2 linked regions of the Geminicoccus roseus DSM 18922 genome follow. The protein of the gene in region 2 binds, or shares a complex with, the protein of the main gene of each other region. Links are inferred from orthologs where the notes say so. Each region holds a gene or a part of one and is shown on either strand. Other genes may lie near its edges. The genes, in order: tsaE and tsaD.

Region 1 (7,586 bases), 1.4 Mb from region 2 along the record:
CGCGACATCCGCCCCCTCGCGGGCGAAGGCGATGGCAGCGGCGCGCCCCATGCCGGAATCGCCCCCGGTGATCAGCGCCTTGCGCCCGGCGAGGCGGCCTGATCCGCGATAGCTCGTCTCACCATGATCGGGCCTGGGCTCCATCTTGCCGGCCAGGCCGGGCCATGGCTGCGACTGCTCGGGGAAAGGAGGCTGCGGGTATTTCGTTCGCGGATCCTGAAGCGGCTGCGCTGCCGGAGGCTCGGTAGCCGCCTGGGCAAAGGCTGGCGCGGCTGCCGCCGCAAGCGTGATGCCCGCACTGCCGACGATCTGCCGGCGCGAGATGGAGTTGCCGTCGTTCATGTCGATGTACCGGTCGCATGGGTTGTGCTGGCACAACGCGCCTGCAGCGACCCCGTTGCACCTCAGGGGCAGAAAAACAGACCGCTCCACGAGCAGCGGGACAATGCAGGAAGATGAGGCGCTGATCGTGCAGCCCATGATGATCGGTGCGTACGTGGCAAAATGGACCTTCGGATGCAGCCCCATTCATTCGTGCACAGGCGAATTCACTACATTTTATATGTATATATGAAATCTACATCTATGATATTGCGCTTCGGCAATGATGTGTACTTGCATGTTCAAGCCCAAGATCCGGCACAACAATGGTGTGAAGCTAGGGGACTTGCTGGGTCAGTTGTTGGGCGAGGCCGTCTTTGCGCAGCCCCGGCACCACTCGCATGGGTAGCAGACACAGCTGGACCGGATCCGGTTGAGGGGCCATCTCGGTGTTCGGGCCAAAGCCGGTCGTGCGCCATGAAGCTTGACCACGGTTGCCGAACATTGTTGGCGCGGGCATAGCCGTGCGGCCGCGGCGGGGACGACCCTGCCGCAGATGGCCTAGTCTATTCCGGGGACGACCCCGAACGACGCTTTGGAAGATGCGTGATGTCGTGGATCGTCCTGTTCTTCGCCGGCCTCTTCGAGATCGGCTGGGCGGTAGGCTTGAAGTATACCGAGGGCTTCACCCGTGTCGTGCCGACCGTCCTGACGGTGGGGTCGATGGTCGTCAGCCTGGCGCTGCTCGGCCTGGCGCTGAAGAACCTGCCGCTGGGCACCGCCTACGCCGTCTGGACCGGGATCGGCACGGTCGGCACAGCCTTGCTCGGGATCTACCTATTCGGCGAAGCGGCCACGGTGGCCCGGCTGCTCTGCATCGGGCTTATCGTCAGCGGGATCGTCGGGCTGAAACTGGTGCACTGACCTCCGGACCACCGACTGCCCGGGATTGCCCGGTAGCGCCTCGCGTGGTCTGGTCGCCACCGACCGGATCACCTGTCCGGCCCAGGCGGCTTTCTTCCGTCCGGGATGACGGCTGGGAGCCGCCTTGTCCGAACTTCTTGGCATGGCCGCGGGCGTCGGCTCCGCTGTCATCGGTGGCACCGCCATTACCGGCATCCGCTATCTGGCTCCGTCCACCGACCCGTTCACGCTGGCCGCGATCCGTTTCGGTATCGGGGTCTGCATCCTGCTGCCGATCGCCTGCCTGAAGAACGAGCGCTGGCCGGCCCTGCGCGACCTCCCGGTGGTGGCCGGGCTGGGTCTCCTGTTCTTCGTTCTGTTCCCGGTGATCCTGAACGGAGCGCTGATCTGGACCACCGCGGGTCGTGCCGCTCTCACGCTGGCTACCCTGCCGCTGCTCACCATGGCGGTGGCGGCGCTGATGGGCGCAGAGCCATTCACCGCGCGCAAGGCCGTGGCCGCGGTGATCGCGTTCAGCGGCGTCGCCGCGGCGCTGGCGGGAGGCTTGCGTGCCGTCCCGGCGGGTGCCTGGAAGGGCGACCTCCTGATGCTGGGCGGAGCCCTTTTCCTGGCCTTCTACAACATCTGGTCGCGCAAGTTCATCGTGCGGTCTGGCCCGCTCCGGTTCACCTCGGTCGGCATGGGCGTGGCGGTCCCGGTCCTGCTGCTGGCGGCATGGATGGTCGACGGGTTCGCCTCCGTGGCGGCATTCGACCGGACCAAGGCATGGGCGGCGGTCTATGTCGGAGTGTTCGGCGGTGCTGCGGCCTACTGGCTCTGGGCCGAGGCGATTGCACGAACCACCCCCACCCGGGTCGCCATGGCCATCACCATCAACGCGGTCGCCGCCAGCGCCGCGGGCGCCATCGCTCTGGGCGAGCCGATCGGCTGGTCGCTGGTGCTGGGGATCGCTGCCGTGGCGGTGGCAATCGGCCTGGCGACCCGGCCGGACCGGACGTAAGCGCGCAGGCCGCACCACCCCGGCTTGCCCGATCATATGCACTATGCTTTATATCCGCTGACCACGCGGGCGGTTGTCCCGGCTCCTGTCCACGGCCCATGGCCGACGAGCGACGAACGAAGACCGCGCCGCCACCAGACCGGAATCCTGAAGAAAACCATGGCTCAGTTCACCGATTACAAGGTCGCCGACATCGGCCTCGCCGCCTGGGGTCTGCGCGAGATCCTGCTCGCCGAGAAGGAGATGCCCGGCCTGATGGCGCTGCGCGCCGAGTACGGCGACAGCCAGCCGCTGAAAGGTGCGCGGATCGCCGGCTCCCTGCACATGACCACCGAAACGGCGGTGCTGATCCGCACGCTCAAGCATCTGGGCGCGTCGATCCGCTGGTCCTCCTGCAACATCTTCTCCACCCAGGACCAGGCCGCCGCGGCGATCGCCGCCGAGGGCGTGCCGGTGTTCGCCTGGAAGGGCGAGACCGAGGAAGAATACGAGTGGTGCCTGCGCCAGACCATCAAGGGTCCGGACGGGTGGACGCCGAACATGATCCTGGATGACGGCGGCGACCTCACCCTGGTCATGCACAACGAGTACCCGGAGCTCATGAAGGAGGTGCGCGGCATCTCCGAGGAGACCACCACCGGCGTGCACCGTCTCTACGACATGGCCAAGGCCGGCAAGCTGCTGGTCCCCGCCATCAACGTGAACGACAGCGTCACCAAGTCGAAGTTCGACAACCTGTACGGCTGCCGCGAGTCGCTGGTCGACGGGATCAAGCGCGCCACCGGGCTGATGATGGCCGGCAAGGTCGCGGTGGTGGCCGGCTTCGGTGACGTCGGCAAGGGCTCGGCCGAGAGCCTGCGCTCGCAGGGTGCTCGTGTGGTCGTCACCGAGATCGACCCGATCTGCGCGCTGCAGGCGGCGATGCAGGGCTACCAGGTCCTGACCATGGATGAGGCGGCGCCGCTCGGCGACATCTTCGTCACCGCGACCGGCAACATCGACGTGATCACCATCGACCACATGCGGGCGATGAAGGACTCGGCGGTGGTCTGCAACATCGGCCACTTCGACTCCGAGATCCAGGTCGCGGCGCTGCAGAACTACAAGTGGGAGGAGGTCAAGCCGCAGGTCGACGAGATCGAGTTCCCCGACGGCAAGCGGATCGTGCTGCTCGCCAAGGGCCGGCTGGTCAATCTCGGCTGCGCCAAGGGCCACCCGGCCTTCGTGATGTCGGCGTCCTTCACCAACCAGGTGCTGGCGCAGATCGAGCTCTGGCAGAATGCCGACAAGTACGAGAACAAGGTCTACACCCTGCCCAAGCATCTCGACGAGAAGGTCGCCGGGCTGCACCTCGAGAAGCTGGGCGTGAAGCTCACCAAGCTCAACGAGCAGCAGGCAGCCTATATCGGCGTGACCCAGCAGGGCCCGTTCAAGCCCGAGCACTATCGCTACTGATCGAGGCGCTCCCCTGAGCGAGGCTCTCGTCCTCGACCTGCCGAGCCTGGCCGCGACCCACCGGCTCGCGGCCAGGCTGGCAGGCGTCCTGCGGCCAGGCGACCTGGTCGGCCTTTCCGGCGACCTCGGCGCCGGGAAGTCGGAGCTGGCCCGTGCCGTGATCCGGGCGCGCGCCGGGGCCGAGATCGAGGTTCCCTCGCCCACCTTCACCCTCCTGCAGATCTACGAACTGCGGGATCTCCTGATCGGCCACGCCGACCTCTACCGCCTGGGCGATCCGGACGAGGTCCGGACCCTCGGGCTGGAGGACGTGGTTGAGCGGGGCGCCCTGCTGGTCGAATGGCCGGAACATGCCGAGCACCTGCCGGGCGACCCGTTGATGCTGACCCTGCAGGAGACGGAGCGGCCGAATGCGCGGCGGCTCCGGATCGACGCCTCGGCCGGCTGGGCCGACCGGATGCGGACGCTCCAGCCTTGAGCCGCCCCGAACGCCTTTCCGATTTCCTGGCGGGGACGGCCTGGGCCGGCGCACGCCGGCAACCGCTGACCGGCGACGCCTCGCTGCGCCGCTACGAGCGGCTGCAGGACGGCCCCTCGCCGGCCCTGCTGGTCGATGCGCCCCCGCCGGAGGACACGGCGTTGTTCGTCCGGATGGCCGGCTGGCTGCGGGACCAGGGCCTGCTGGCGCCGACGATCCACCAGGCCGATGAGGAAGCGGGCTTCCTGGTCGTGGAGGACCTGGGCGACAGCCTGCTGGCTCAGCTGTGCCATGCCCGGCCGGAACAGGAGAAGCCTCTATACACCAGCGCCTGCGACGAACTGCTGCGACTGCAGCGGGCCAGGGTACCGGCCTTCCTGCCGGCCTACGACGACGACTTCTTCCTGTTCGAGATCGGGATCTTCACCGAGTGGGCGGCCGGGAGCCTGACGGAAACGGCACGCGCCGATCTGCTGGCGCTCTGGACCGGGATTCTGCCGCTCGCCCGGGTCGGCGCGGACGTGGTGATCCACCGGGACTTCCACGCGCTCAACCTGATCCAGGTCGGCGAGCGGTTCGCCCTGATCGACTTCCAGGGCGCGCGGATCGGGCCCGCCGCCTACGACCTGATCTCGCTGCTGGTCGACGCCCGGCGGGACGTCGCCGACGACGCGGCTGCGGCTGTTGCGATGCGCTACCTGGAAACGCGGCCGGAACTGGACCGGGACGCCTTCGCCGCCGCCTGCGCCATCATGGCCGCGCAACGGACCACCAAGATCCTGGGCCTGTTCCGCCGGCTGGCGAAGCGCGACGGCAAACCGGCCTATCTGGACCTCCTGCCAAGGGTGCAGGGCCAGCTCGAACAGGCGCTGGCCCATCCGGTGCTGGCGCCGATCCGGGACTGGCATGGACGCCACGGGTTCGGTAGCTGAGGCGGATGAGCCTCTGGACCATTCCCTTCACCACCGCGTTCCTGCCTGCCCTGGTGTGCGGGCTGGATGCCATGTTCGGCGAACGGCTGGAGGAGGCCCTGATCCTGCTTCCTTCCCGGCGCGCCGTGCTTGCCCTCCGCGAGGCGCTGCGCCCAGCCGATGGTTCCACGCGGCTGTGCCCGCGCATTCAGCCGATCGGCGAGGTCGAGGAGGATGCCCTCCTGCTGGATCCGCTGAGCGCGCTCGATTTGCCTCCGGCGATCGACCCGGTCCGGCGCCGGCTCCTCCTCGCGCGCCTCGTGCGCAAGGTGGAGGAAGCCTCCGGGCACACCCCCAACGTCGATCGCTCGATGCGGCTGGCCGGCGACCTCGCCCGCTTCCTGGACGAACTGCAGACCGAGGAGATCGAGCCCGGCGGCCTGGAGCGGCTCGTGCCGGAAGACCTGGCCGAACACTGGCAGCGCACGCTCGCCTTCCTCAAGATCCTGGAACAGGCATGGCCGGACCTGCTGGCCGCCGAGGGCCGGGTCGATCCGGCCAGGCGCCGGCGCCTCCTGCTGGAGGCGCAGGTGCGCAACTGGCAGGAGCAGCCGCCCGCCTTCCCGGTGATCGTGGCCGGGGTGACCGGCACCATCCCGGCGGTGGCGCGGCTGATGGAGACCGTGGCCGCCCTGCCCGAAGGCCATCTGGTGCTGCAGGGGTTCGACAGCCATGCGCCGGCTGCGGCCACGCCGACCCATCCTCTGGCGCCGCTGGCGACGCTGCTGGAGCGGATCGGCGCAGATCCCGCCGAGGTACGGCCCTGGCCGGGCGCCAGAGCAGCCAGGCCACGCGAGCTTCTCGCCAGGCGTATCGGCGAGGTCCTGCCCGACGGCGACGATCTTCCCGCCGCTGCGATCCAGGGACTGACCATCGAGACCTGGCGCGAGCCGGCCGCAGCGGCGGTGTCGACGGCGCTGCACCTCCGCCAGGCAATGGAGGAGCCGGACCGGACCGCCGCCCTGGTCACCACCGACCGCAACTTCGCCCGCCGGGTCGCGATCGAGCTCTCCCGCTACGGGATCGTGGTCGACGACAGCGCCGGCACGCCTCTCGACCAGACGCCTCCCGGCAGCCTCCTGCTGCTGGCCGCCCATGCCGCCGTGGAGGCGTTCCCGCCCGCGGCTCTGCTGGCGCTGCTCAAGCACCCGCTGACCCGGGGCGGCAGCGACCAGGGCCGCTTCCGGCGGATGGTGCGGGCGCTGGAGCGGGGCGTACTGCGCGGGCCTCGCCCGGCCGGCGGGCTGGACGGCATCCTGGCGATGCTGCGGGACCCGGACAGCCGCTGGTCCGCACCGGTGGCGCCTGAGGTCCTGGCGGAGTGGTTCGGCGGGTTCGCCGCGGCGGCAGCTCCCCTGGCCGAACTGCTGAGCGCATCCGAACCGGCTCCGCCTGCCGAGGTGCTGCGCCGCCATCTGGCCTTGGTGCGCTGGCTCACCACCGACGAGGACGGCAGCGACGCTGAGTTCTTCGCGCGTGAGGCCGGCGCCGAGATCGCCCAGTTCCTGCCGAGGCTGGAAGCGGCCTTAGTGGACGAGGACCCAATGCCGCCCTCGGCTTGGCCGGCGCTCCTGGCGGTCCTGATGGCGGAGATCCCGGTGCGTCCGCGCAGGCCGCGCCACCCGCGCATCGCGATCCGCGGGCGCTTCGAGGCACGCCTGCTCGACGCGGACCGGGTGGTGGTGGCCGGCCTGGACGAAGGTGCCTGGCCGGAGGACACCGATGCCGGCCCATGGCTGAACCGGGCGATGCGGCAGACCCTGGGCCTGCCGCCGGTGGACGCGAAGATCGGCGTGGCCGGACACGACCTGCTGGGCCAGTTCGCCGCGGAGGAACTTGTCCTGGTGCGCTCCAGGCGGGATCCTACCGGGAGCCCGACCACGCCATCGCGCTTCCTGGTACGGCTGGAGGCAGCCCTGCGCGGGCCGGACCTGCTGGCCCAGGCGCAGGCCGGCCCAGAACGCGCGGCGCTGGTGGAGCAGCTTGATGCCAGCCATCCGGCGACCCGGCGAATCGAGCGGCCCCGGCCGCAGCCGCGCCGCTCGGCGAGGCCCACCGAGATCTGGGCCACCGAGGTCGAGACCCTGCTGGACGATCCCTATCTCTTCTACGTCAAGAAGATCCTGGGCCTGCGCGAGCTGGAGCCGGTGGACGCGCAGGCGGGCGCGGCCGAGCGCGGCAACGCCGTGCATCATGCCATGGAGGCGTACGTGCGCGCCTGGCCGGACCTGCTGCCGGCAGCCCCCTTGGAGGAATTGCGCACCCAGGGCATGGCCGCCTTCGCCCGGTTCGCCCACTATCCCCAGGTGACGGCGCTGTGGTGGCCGCGCTTCCTGCGCGCGGCAGAGATGGTGGTGCAGGCGGAGGTCGCCCGCCGCTGCGAGGGCATCCAGGTCCTGGCCGAGCGCAGCGGTGCCTGGCCGGTCCTGCTCGGCGA
Region 2 (7,454 bases):
GGGTGGCCTTGAAGTTCGGGTCGGAGCGGCCGTTGCCCATCTCGATCTGGACCAGCGCGTTCGGCTCCTCCGCGCCGGCGGACAGGAAGCCGCGCGGGCGGTGGTACTTGAACGAGCGGCCGACCAGGTGGACGTCGTTGGCGAGCAGCGCCGAGGCCAGGGTGTCGCCCGGATGGCCGGCGTAGCTCTTGCCGTCGAAGGTGAAGCGGATCGTCCGGCTGCGATCGATCCGGCCGCCCTGCGCGATGCGGGCCTTCTGGCTCATCGGCCGTTCTCCGGCACCGGCTCGCCCACCTTGTGGAAGCCCTCAAAGTCGTCGCTCACCGTGTCGCGCACGGCGGTGAACCAGCGGCCGCAGCCCTGGACATGGCACCAGCGCTCGTGGAAGCGGCCCTTCGGGTTCGTTCGTGTAAACACGTAGTTCGCCCACTCGCCGTCGGACATCTCCGCGCTGCGGGTCGGCCGCACGATGCCGGCTTCGCCGCCGTTGCGGAACTCGGTCTCCGCACGGGGCCCGCAATAGGGACAGGAAATCAGGAGCATGGGCGGGAGCCTGTGAAAGGACGGGAAGGCCGGAACGAGGAAGCCCGGAGGCGATGCGCCATCAATGCGCCACCGCCGCCGCCGCCGCCTCGTCGATCAGGCGGCCGTTGACGAACCGCTCCAGCCCGAACGGCGCGTTGATCGGGTGCGGCTCGCCGGTCGCCAGCGTGTGGGCGAAGACGTGGCCCGAGCCGGGCGTGGCCTTGAAGCCGCCAGTACCCCAGCCGCAATTGATGAAGAAGTTCTCTACCGGCGTCTTGCCGATGATCGGCGAGCGGTCGGGGGTGACGTCGACGATGCCGCCCCAGGAGCGCAGCATCCGCATCCGCGAGAACATCGGGAACAGCTCCAGGATCGCTTCCAGGGTGTGCTCGATGATCTGCATCCCGCCGCGCTGGGAATAGGAGATGAACTGGTCGGTGCCCGCACCGATCACCAGCTCGCCCTTGTCCGACTGGCTGATATAGGCGTGGATCGTGTTGCTCATCACCACGCAGGGAAAGGCCGGCTTGACCGGCTCGGACACCAGCGCCTGGAGCGGAAAGCTTTCCAGCGGCAGCTGGATCCCGGCCATGGACGCCACCACCGAGGAGTGGCCGGCGGCGACGCAGCCGATCCTGCCGGCCTTGATGAAGCCGCGGCTGGTCTCGACGCCGACCGCCCTGCCCTGCTCGACCCGGATCCCGGTCACCTCGCAGTTCTGGATGATGTCGACGCCCATGGAATCGGCGCCGCGGGCATAGCCCCAGGCCACCGCGTCATGCCGGGCGGTGCCGCCGCGACGCTGCAGCGCTGCGCCCATGACCGGGTAGCGGATGTCCTTGGAGATGTTGAGCGGCGGGCAGAATTCCTTGGCCTGCTCAGGCGTCAGCAGCTCGTTGTCGACCCCGTTCAGCCGGTTAGCGTGGATCGTGCGGCGGGTGACCTGCATGTCGTGGATGTTGTGCGCCAGCATCATCACGCCGCGCTGGCTGAACATCACGTTGTAGTTCAGCTCGGTGGACAGCCCTTCCCACAGCTTCATGGCGTGGTCGTAGAGGGCGGCGCTCTCGTCGTAGAGATAGTTGGAGCGGCAGATCGTGGTGTTGCGGCCGGTGTTGCCGCCGCCCAGCCAGCCCCGCTCGATCACCGCGACGTTGGTGATCTTGTGGACCTTGGCGAGATAGTAGGCGGTGGCGAGGCCATGGCCGCCGCCGCCGATGATCACGACGTCGTAGGCCGGCTTCGGCTCGGGGCTGCGCCAGTATTCCGGCCACTTGGAATGGCCGGTCATGGCGTTCTTCGCGAGCGAGAAGATCGAGAAGCGGGTCATGCTCTGGTCGTGCTGGTGGCCCGGCCAAGAAGCTGGCCGATCGGGGGTGAGGAGTAGCGTTGCCCGCCCTGGTCCGTCTAGCGGCGCAACTGCCCCCCACTTGTCCCGCAGCGACGTCCCCGCACCTGCGACGCGACGTCGCATCGGCGCCTCCGGCAAGTTTCCGCGACGTTTCCATCTCGCGATTCACTTGTGTCGCAATCACGAAACTGCCAGCGTCATGTCATGTAGGGACCGTCTGTCGGACGAAGAGCCAGCATGACCGAGCAGAACCAGCCGCAGCCGGAAATCGTGGCCTTCCTGCTGGTGCCAAGCTTCACGATGATCGCCTTCTCGGCGGCCCTGGAGCCCCTGCGCATCGCCAACAGGATGGCCGGCAAGGAGCTCTACCGCTGGGTGATCCTGAGCAAGGACGGCGAGCCGGTGACCTCCTCGCTCGGCATCGACGTGTCCGCCGGCCTGCCGATGGGAAGGTTCGAGATCTCGACCAGCCGCCCGCCGACGATCGTGGTGTGCGGCGGCCTGCATTCGGAGCGCTACCTGGACAAGGAGGTGCTGGCCTGGCTGCGCTGGGCCGACCGGCGCGGCGCCCAGATCGGCTCGATCTGCGCCGGCGCCCACATCCTGGGGCGGGCCGGCCTGCTGGACGGCTACCGCTGCACGATCCACTGGGAAAATATCCCGGGCTTCGTCGAAGCTTTTCCGGACGTGAACGTCACCGCCGACCTGTTCGAGATCGACCGCAACCGGTTCACCTGCGCCGGCGGCACCGCCGCGCTGGACCTGATGCTGCAGAAGATCAGCAGCGCCCATGGCGACGAGTTGGCGGCCAGGGTGTCCGAGCAGTGCATCCTGGACCGGGTGCGCAGCGCCGAGGACCGCCAGCGCATGCCGATCCGGGTGCGGCTGGGCGTCCACCATCCCAAGCTGATCCTGGCGATCGAGCTGATGGAGGCCAATGTCGAGGAGCCGCTCGGCCAGGACCAGCTCGCCAAATATGTCGGCATGTCGCGCCGGCAGCTGGAGCGGCTGTTCAAGAAGCATCTGGGGCGGACGCCAGCGCAATATTATCTGGAGCTGCGCCTGGAGCGGGCCCGCCACCTGCTCTACCAGACCGACCTGCCGATCATGAACGTCGCCTGCGCGTGCGGGTTCGTGTCGGCCTCGCATTTCTCGACCTGCTACCGGCAGATGTACGGCAAGACCCCCAGGCAGGAGCGGTTGGCGGCGGCCTGACCGGGGCCGGACCTGCCGCTCAGGCCTTCGGCCCCTTGCCGCCGCCGCCCAGGGCCGGCTCCGCCGCCGGGTCGAGCGGCCAGCGGGCGCGGGCCGGGGTGTCCAGGGGATCGGCCTGGCCCAGGACCAGGCGTTCCATCCCGGCCCAGGCGATCATGGTGCCGTTGTCGGTGCAGAGCCTGGGCGGCGGCACGACCAGCCGGACGCCGCGCTTTGCGGTGAGCTGGCGCAGGGCCTCGCGCAGCGCCGCGTTGGCGGCAACGCCGCCGGCGACCACCAGGGACGCCGGCACGCCCGGATGACGTTCCTGGAACAGGCGCAGGCCGCGCACGGTCCGGTCGGCGACGCTGGCGGCCACCGCGGCCTGGAAGCTCGCGCAGATGTCCGGCACCGCCGCCCGCGCCTCCTCCGGGGTCATCGAGAGGATGGCCTGGCGCACGGCGGTCTTCAGGCCGCTGAAGGAAAAGGAGCAGCCCGGACGGCCGAGCATCGGCCGCGGGAAGTCGAAGCGCGCCGGATCGCCCGATGCCGCGGCGCGCTCGACCGCGGGGCCGCCCGGGAAGCCCAGCCCCAGCATCTTGGCGACCTTGTCGAACGCTTCGCCCAGCGCGTCGTCGACGGTGGAGCCCAGGCGCCGGAAGCTGCCCACGCCGTTCACCTCGACCAGCTGGCAGTGCCCGCCGGACACCAGCAGCAGAAGATAAGGAAAGGCGACGTCGTCGGTGAGGCGCGCGGTCAGCGCATGCGCCTCCAGATGGTTGACGGCGATCAACGGCAGGCCGTGGACCAGGCAGATCGCCTTGGCGGTGGTCAGCCCGACCAGCAGGCCGCCGATCAGGCCGGGCCCGGCCGTGGCGGCCACCGCCGACAGGTCGGCAAAGCCGAGCCCGGCCTCCGCCATGACCCGGGCGACCAGCCGATCCAGGCTCTCGACATGGGCGCGGGCGGCGATCTCGGGCACCACCCCGCCATAAAGCGCGTGCTCGTCCAGCTGGGTGCGCACGGTCTCCGCCAGGACCCGCCGATCCTCGTCGACCAGCGCCACGCCAGTCTCGTCGCACGATGTCTCAATTCCGAGAACGACCCTTGCCAAGCGGATGCACTCCAGCCACGCGTATCGGCGCTTGGCCCTACGTTGTCGAAGAGATCATGACCAGCCCGATCCGGCTCATCATAGGTACGCGTGGTTCGCCCCTGGCCCTGGCCCAGGCCGAGATCGTCCGGGCCGCCCTGTTCGAGGCCTGGCCGGACCTGGCGATCGAGGACGCGATCACCATCCGGGTGATCAAGACCACCGGCGACCGGGTGCTGGACCGGCCGCTCGCCGAGATCGGCGGCAAGGGCCTGTTCACCAAGGAGATCGAGGAGGCGCTCTATGCCAAGGAGATCGACCTCGCCGTCCACTCCATGAAGGACATGCCGACCGTCCTGCCGGACGGGCTGGACATCCTGGCGATGCTGCCCCGCGCCGACGTCCGCGACCTGCTGATCGGGCCGTTCGCCGACATGGAGGCGATCCCGCGCCAGGCCGTGGTGGGAACCGCGTCGCTGCGCCGACAGGCCCAGCTCCTGGCGCTGCGGCCGGACCTGGAGGTCGTGCCGTTCCGCGGCAACGTGCAGACCCGTCTGGCCAAGCTTGCACGGGGCGATGTCGCGGCCACCTTCCTGGCGAAGGCGGGGCTGGACCGGCTCGGCATGGAGGACGTGCCGGCCGTGCCGCTGGATCCGTCGGCAATGCTGCCCGCCGTCGCCCAGGGCGCCATCGGGATCGAGGCGCGGCTGGGCGACCAGCGGGTGGCGGACTTCCTGGCCAGGCTCGACGATCCGCAGACCCATGCCTGCGTCGCCTGCGAGCGGGCGATGCTGCGGGTGCTGGACGGCTCCTGCCGCACGCCGATCGCCGGGCTGGCCCAGCGCATGCCCGACGGGCGCCTGCGCCTGGACGGGCTGGTGGCGTCGCCCGACGGCCGCTCGGTGCACCGCCACGCGGCGGAAGGCGACGACCCCGCCGAGCTGGGCGAGCGGGTCGGCCATGCCCTCGCCGCCCTGCGCTGAGCCCACGCGATGCGGGTGCTGCTGACCCGGCCGGGCGAGGATTCCCGCCGGCTCGCCGACGCCCTCGCCGCCCAGGGCCACGAGGTGCTGGTCGATCCGATGCTCGAGATCGAGCCGCTCGCCTTTGCGCGGCCGGACCTGTCCGACGTGCAGGCGGTACTGGTGACCAGCCGCCATGCCGTGCCGGCGCTGGCAAGCCTCGGCCCTTTGGTTCCGGTCTTCTGCGTGGGCGAGGCCACGGCTCAGCGGGTGAAAGCGGCCGGGGCCGGCACGGTGGTGGCCGGGCCGGGCGATGCTGTCGGGCTGGCGGCGACGGTGCGGGACCGGCTCAGCCCGGCGGACGGCGCCGTCCTTCATCTGGCGGGAACCGACATCCGCCCGGAACTGCGCGCGGTCCTGGAGGCGCATGTCTTCACCTACCGCCGGCTGTCGGTGTACCGGGCGCGCGCCGCCGCCCAACTGAAGCCGGCGACCGCGGCCGCGGTCCAGGCCGGGCGGCTGGACGCCGTCCTGCTGTTCTCCCCGCGCACCGCAGGCGTGTTCGCCGCCCTGACGCAGGGCCACGACCTGCGGGGCATCCAGGCGCTTTGCCTGTCGCGAAACGTGGCCGAGGCGCTCGATCCCGGCCGCTTCGCTTGTGTCCGGATCGCCACGCGGCCGGACGAACGGGCCCTGCTCGACCTGCTTGATGCCCCCGCGCCCGGATGATAGCCCCATCCTGGCTAGAGCGGCGCCCAGGCCGAGCCCTGGTAACTTGACCTCATCAGTTTACCTTCACCGCAATACCGACGCTCCGGGAAGAGACATGGCCGACGTGATCGACAGCACCGCCGAGGAGACGAAGCCTGGTTCGGGGTCGAACCCGCCGAGCTATCGGCGGCTCACCGCGGCGCTGATCGGCGGGGTGATCGGCGGTGCCCTGGTCCTGGTGGGCGGCATCCTGTTCCTGCCGGACTACGTGCAGGGGCGGATCGACGCCGCGACGGCGGCGATGGCGCCGCCGCCGGAGCTGGAGCAGCGGATCGCCGCGGTCGAGCAGCGGGCGGAAAGCCTGGCGAGCCTGACGGGCACCACCTCCGACCTGTCCGACCAGCTCAACCAGGTGCAGGCGAACCTGTCCGACCTGAGCGGCAAGGTCGACCAGGCCGCGCAGACGGCGGAGCAGCAGACCGGCGGCCTGTCCGACGTGAAGAGCACCCAGGAGCAGCTCGGCCAGCGCATCCAGGAACTCGAGCAGCGCCCGATCCCAGAGCAGCCGGACCTGGGTCCGCTCGAAGCGAAGATCGAGGCGGCGAGCAAGAACGTCGAGGACCTGCGCTCGTTCGGCCAGCAGCTGGCCAGCCGGGTCGACGACGTGACCAGCACCAACGAGGCTACCGTCAACCGGGTCGACACCCTGACCGCAGCCCAGGCCGAGGCGGAGCGGCGCTTCAACGAGCGCGCCCAGCAGCTCGCCGACCGGGCGTCCGCCAACGACGCGGCGATCAGCTCCAAGTTCGCCGCGCTGGCGCAGGCCGAGACCATGCTGGCTGCGCTCCAGTCGACCCTGGCCAAGCAGTCCAACGAGCTGGGCGAGGTCCAGAGCAGGATCGCCTCCAGCAGCGATGAGACCAGCCAGGCGCTGGGCGCCGTCCAGGACCGGGTCGCCTCGGTCGAGCAGCGGGTCACCCAGCGGCTGGAGCAGGACGCGCGGGGCGTGGCGACCGCGGTGGCGCTGACCGAGCTGAACCGGGCCCTGGAGGACGGCAGCCCGTTCCCGACCGCGCAGGCGGTGCTGGAGACTTCGGGCAAGCAGGACGAGACCATCCAGCGCGCCGCGGAGATGCTGCGCGACGTCGCGCCCAGGGGCGTGCCCACCCGGGAGGAGCTGGCGACGGAACTCGACCAGCTGGACCGGGTCGGCGTGACCGCCAGCTCCGACGACTGGGTCGAGCAGACCCGGGCGAACATCCTGGGCCTGGTGACCGTGAAGCGGCAGAACGGCAGCACCGCCAGCACCGCAAGCACCGAGGAGCCCGAGGCGGCCAGTGCCGATGCGGAGCAGAGGCTGGCGGAGGGCGACCTGGCCGGCGCCATCGCCGCGGTCTCGGCGCGTCCGGATGCCGACGAGGAAGCGGTCGCCACATGGATCGCCAGCGCAAAGGCCCGGGCCGACGCCGAGGCTGCCGCACAGCTGCTGCGCCAGCACCTGGGAGAGCTTCTGGTCCGGCCGAGCTGAGCCATGCCGGTCCTGCGCTCCACGCCTCCCGTCCGACGATCCTAAGAAGAACCGCGTCCCATGGTCCGCCTGCTCCTTTTCCTGGTCGCT

Evidence for each region.
Region 1: the proteins of tsaD (region 2) and tsaE are in contact, whole or in part, in a crystal structure (PDB 6N9A), measured with the Thermotoga maritima proteins. The link is inferred for Geminicoccus roseus DSM 18922 from one-to-one orthologs. Residues at the interface, in WP_004082750.1 of Thermotoga maritima: Cys10, Asp11, Arg49, His50, Leu82, Gly84, Gly135, Gly136, Glu154, Thr155, Leu156, Asp157, Asp158, Ser159, Glu162, Asp165, Lys166, Arg169, Leu170, Tyr175, Lys213, Thr214, Leu217, Tyr218, Gln221, Arg222, Asn324; in WP_004082108.1 of Thermotoga maritima: Leu37, Gly38, Lys46, Lys57, Val59, Lys60, Ser61, Thr63, Phe64, Thr65, Leu66, Met67, Val69, Pro71, Tyr82, Arg83, Leu84, Asp86, Asp88, Phe89, Asp93, Ile128, Asp130, Glu131, Arg134.

Annotation. Positions count from the first base shown.
Region 1 is NZ_KE386572.1:4,835,137-4,842,722, forward strand. The notes cover bases 2,475-5,462. They hold tsaE (tRNA (adenosine(37)-N6)-threonylcarbamoyltransferase complex ATPase subunit type 1 TsaE), read left to right. Parts: upstream 2,475-3,746; coding sequence 3,747-4,178; downstream 4,179-5,462. Other genes in these bases: ahcY (adenosylhomocysteinase), read left to right, coding at 2,475-3,700; GEMRO_RS31495 (aminoglycoside phosphotransferase family protein), read left to right, coding at 4,175-5,110; addB (double-strand break repair protein AddB), read left to right, coding at 5,116-5,462. In the rest of the region: GEMRO_RS0123850 (SDR family oxidoreductase), read right to left, coding at 1-342; quaternary ammonium compound efflux SMR transporter SugE, read left to right, coding at 931-1,245; GEMRO_RS0123865 (DMT family transporter), read left to right, coding at 1,370-2,245; more of ahcY, read left to right, coding at 2,405-2,474; more of addB, read left to right, coding at 5,463-7,586. UniProt on the Escherichia coli protein: Required for the formation of a threonylcarbamoyl group on adenosine at position 37 (t(6)A37) in tRNAs that read codons beginning with adenine.
Region 2 is NZ_KE386572.1:3,418,134-3,425,587, reverse strand. The notes cover bases 2,148-5,003. They hold tsaD (tRNA (adenosine(37)-N6)-threonylcarbamoyltransferase complex transferase subunit TsaD), read right to left. Parts: upstream 4,185-5,003; coding sequence 3,111-4,184; downstream 2,148-3,110. Other genes in these bases: hemC (hydroxymethylbilane synthase), read left to right, coding at 4,241-5,003; GEMRO_RS0117140 (GlxA family transcriptional regulator), read left to right, coding at 2,148-3,091. Also shown: GEMRO_RS0117155 (sarcosine oxidase subunit alpha), read right to left, coding at 1-265; GEMRO_RS0117150 (sarcosine oxidase subunit delta), read right to left, coding at 262-543; GEMRO_RS0117145 (sarcosine oxidase subunit beta family protein), read right to left, coding at 605-1,855; more of GEMRO_RS0117140, read left to right, coding at 2,114-2,147; more of hemC, read left to right, coding at 5,004-5,146; GEMRO_RS30210 (uroporphyrinogen-III synthase), read left to right, coding at 5,156-5,854; GEMRO_RS0117120 (COG4223 family protein), read left to right, coding at 5,952-7,364; GEMRO_RS0117115 (heme biosynthesis protein HemY), read left to right, coding at 7,425-7,454.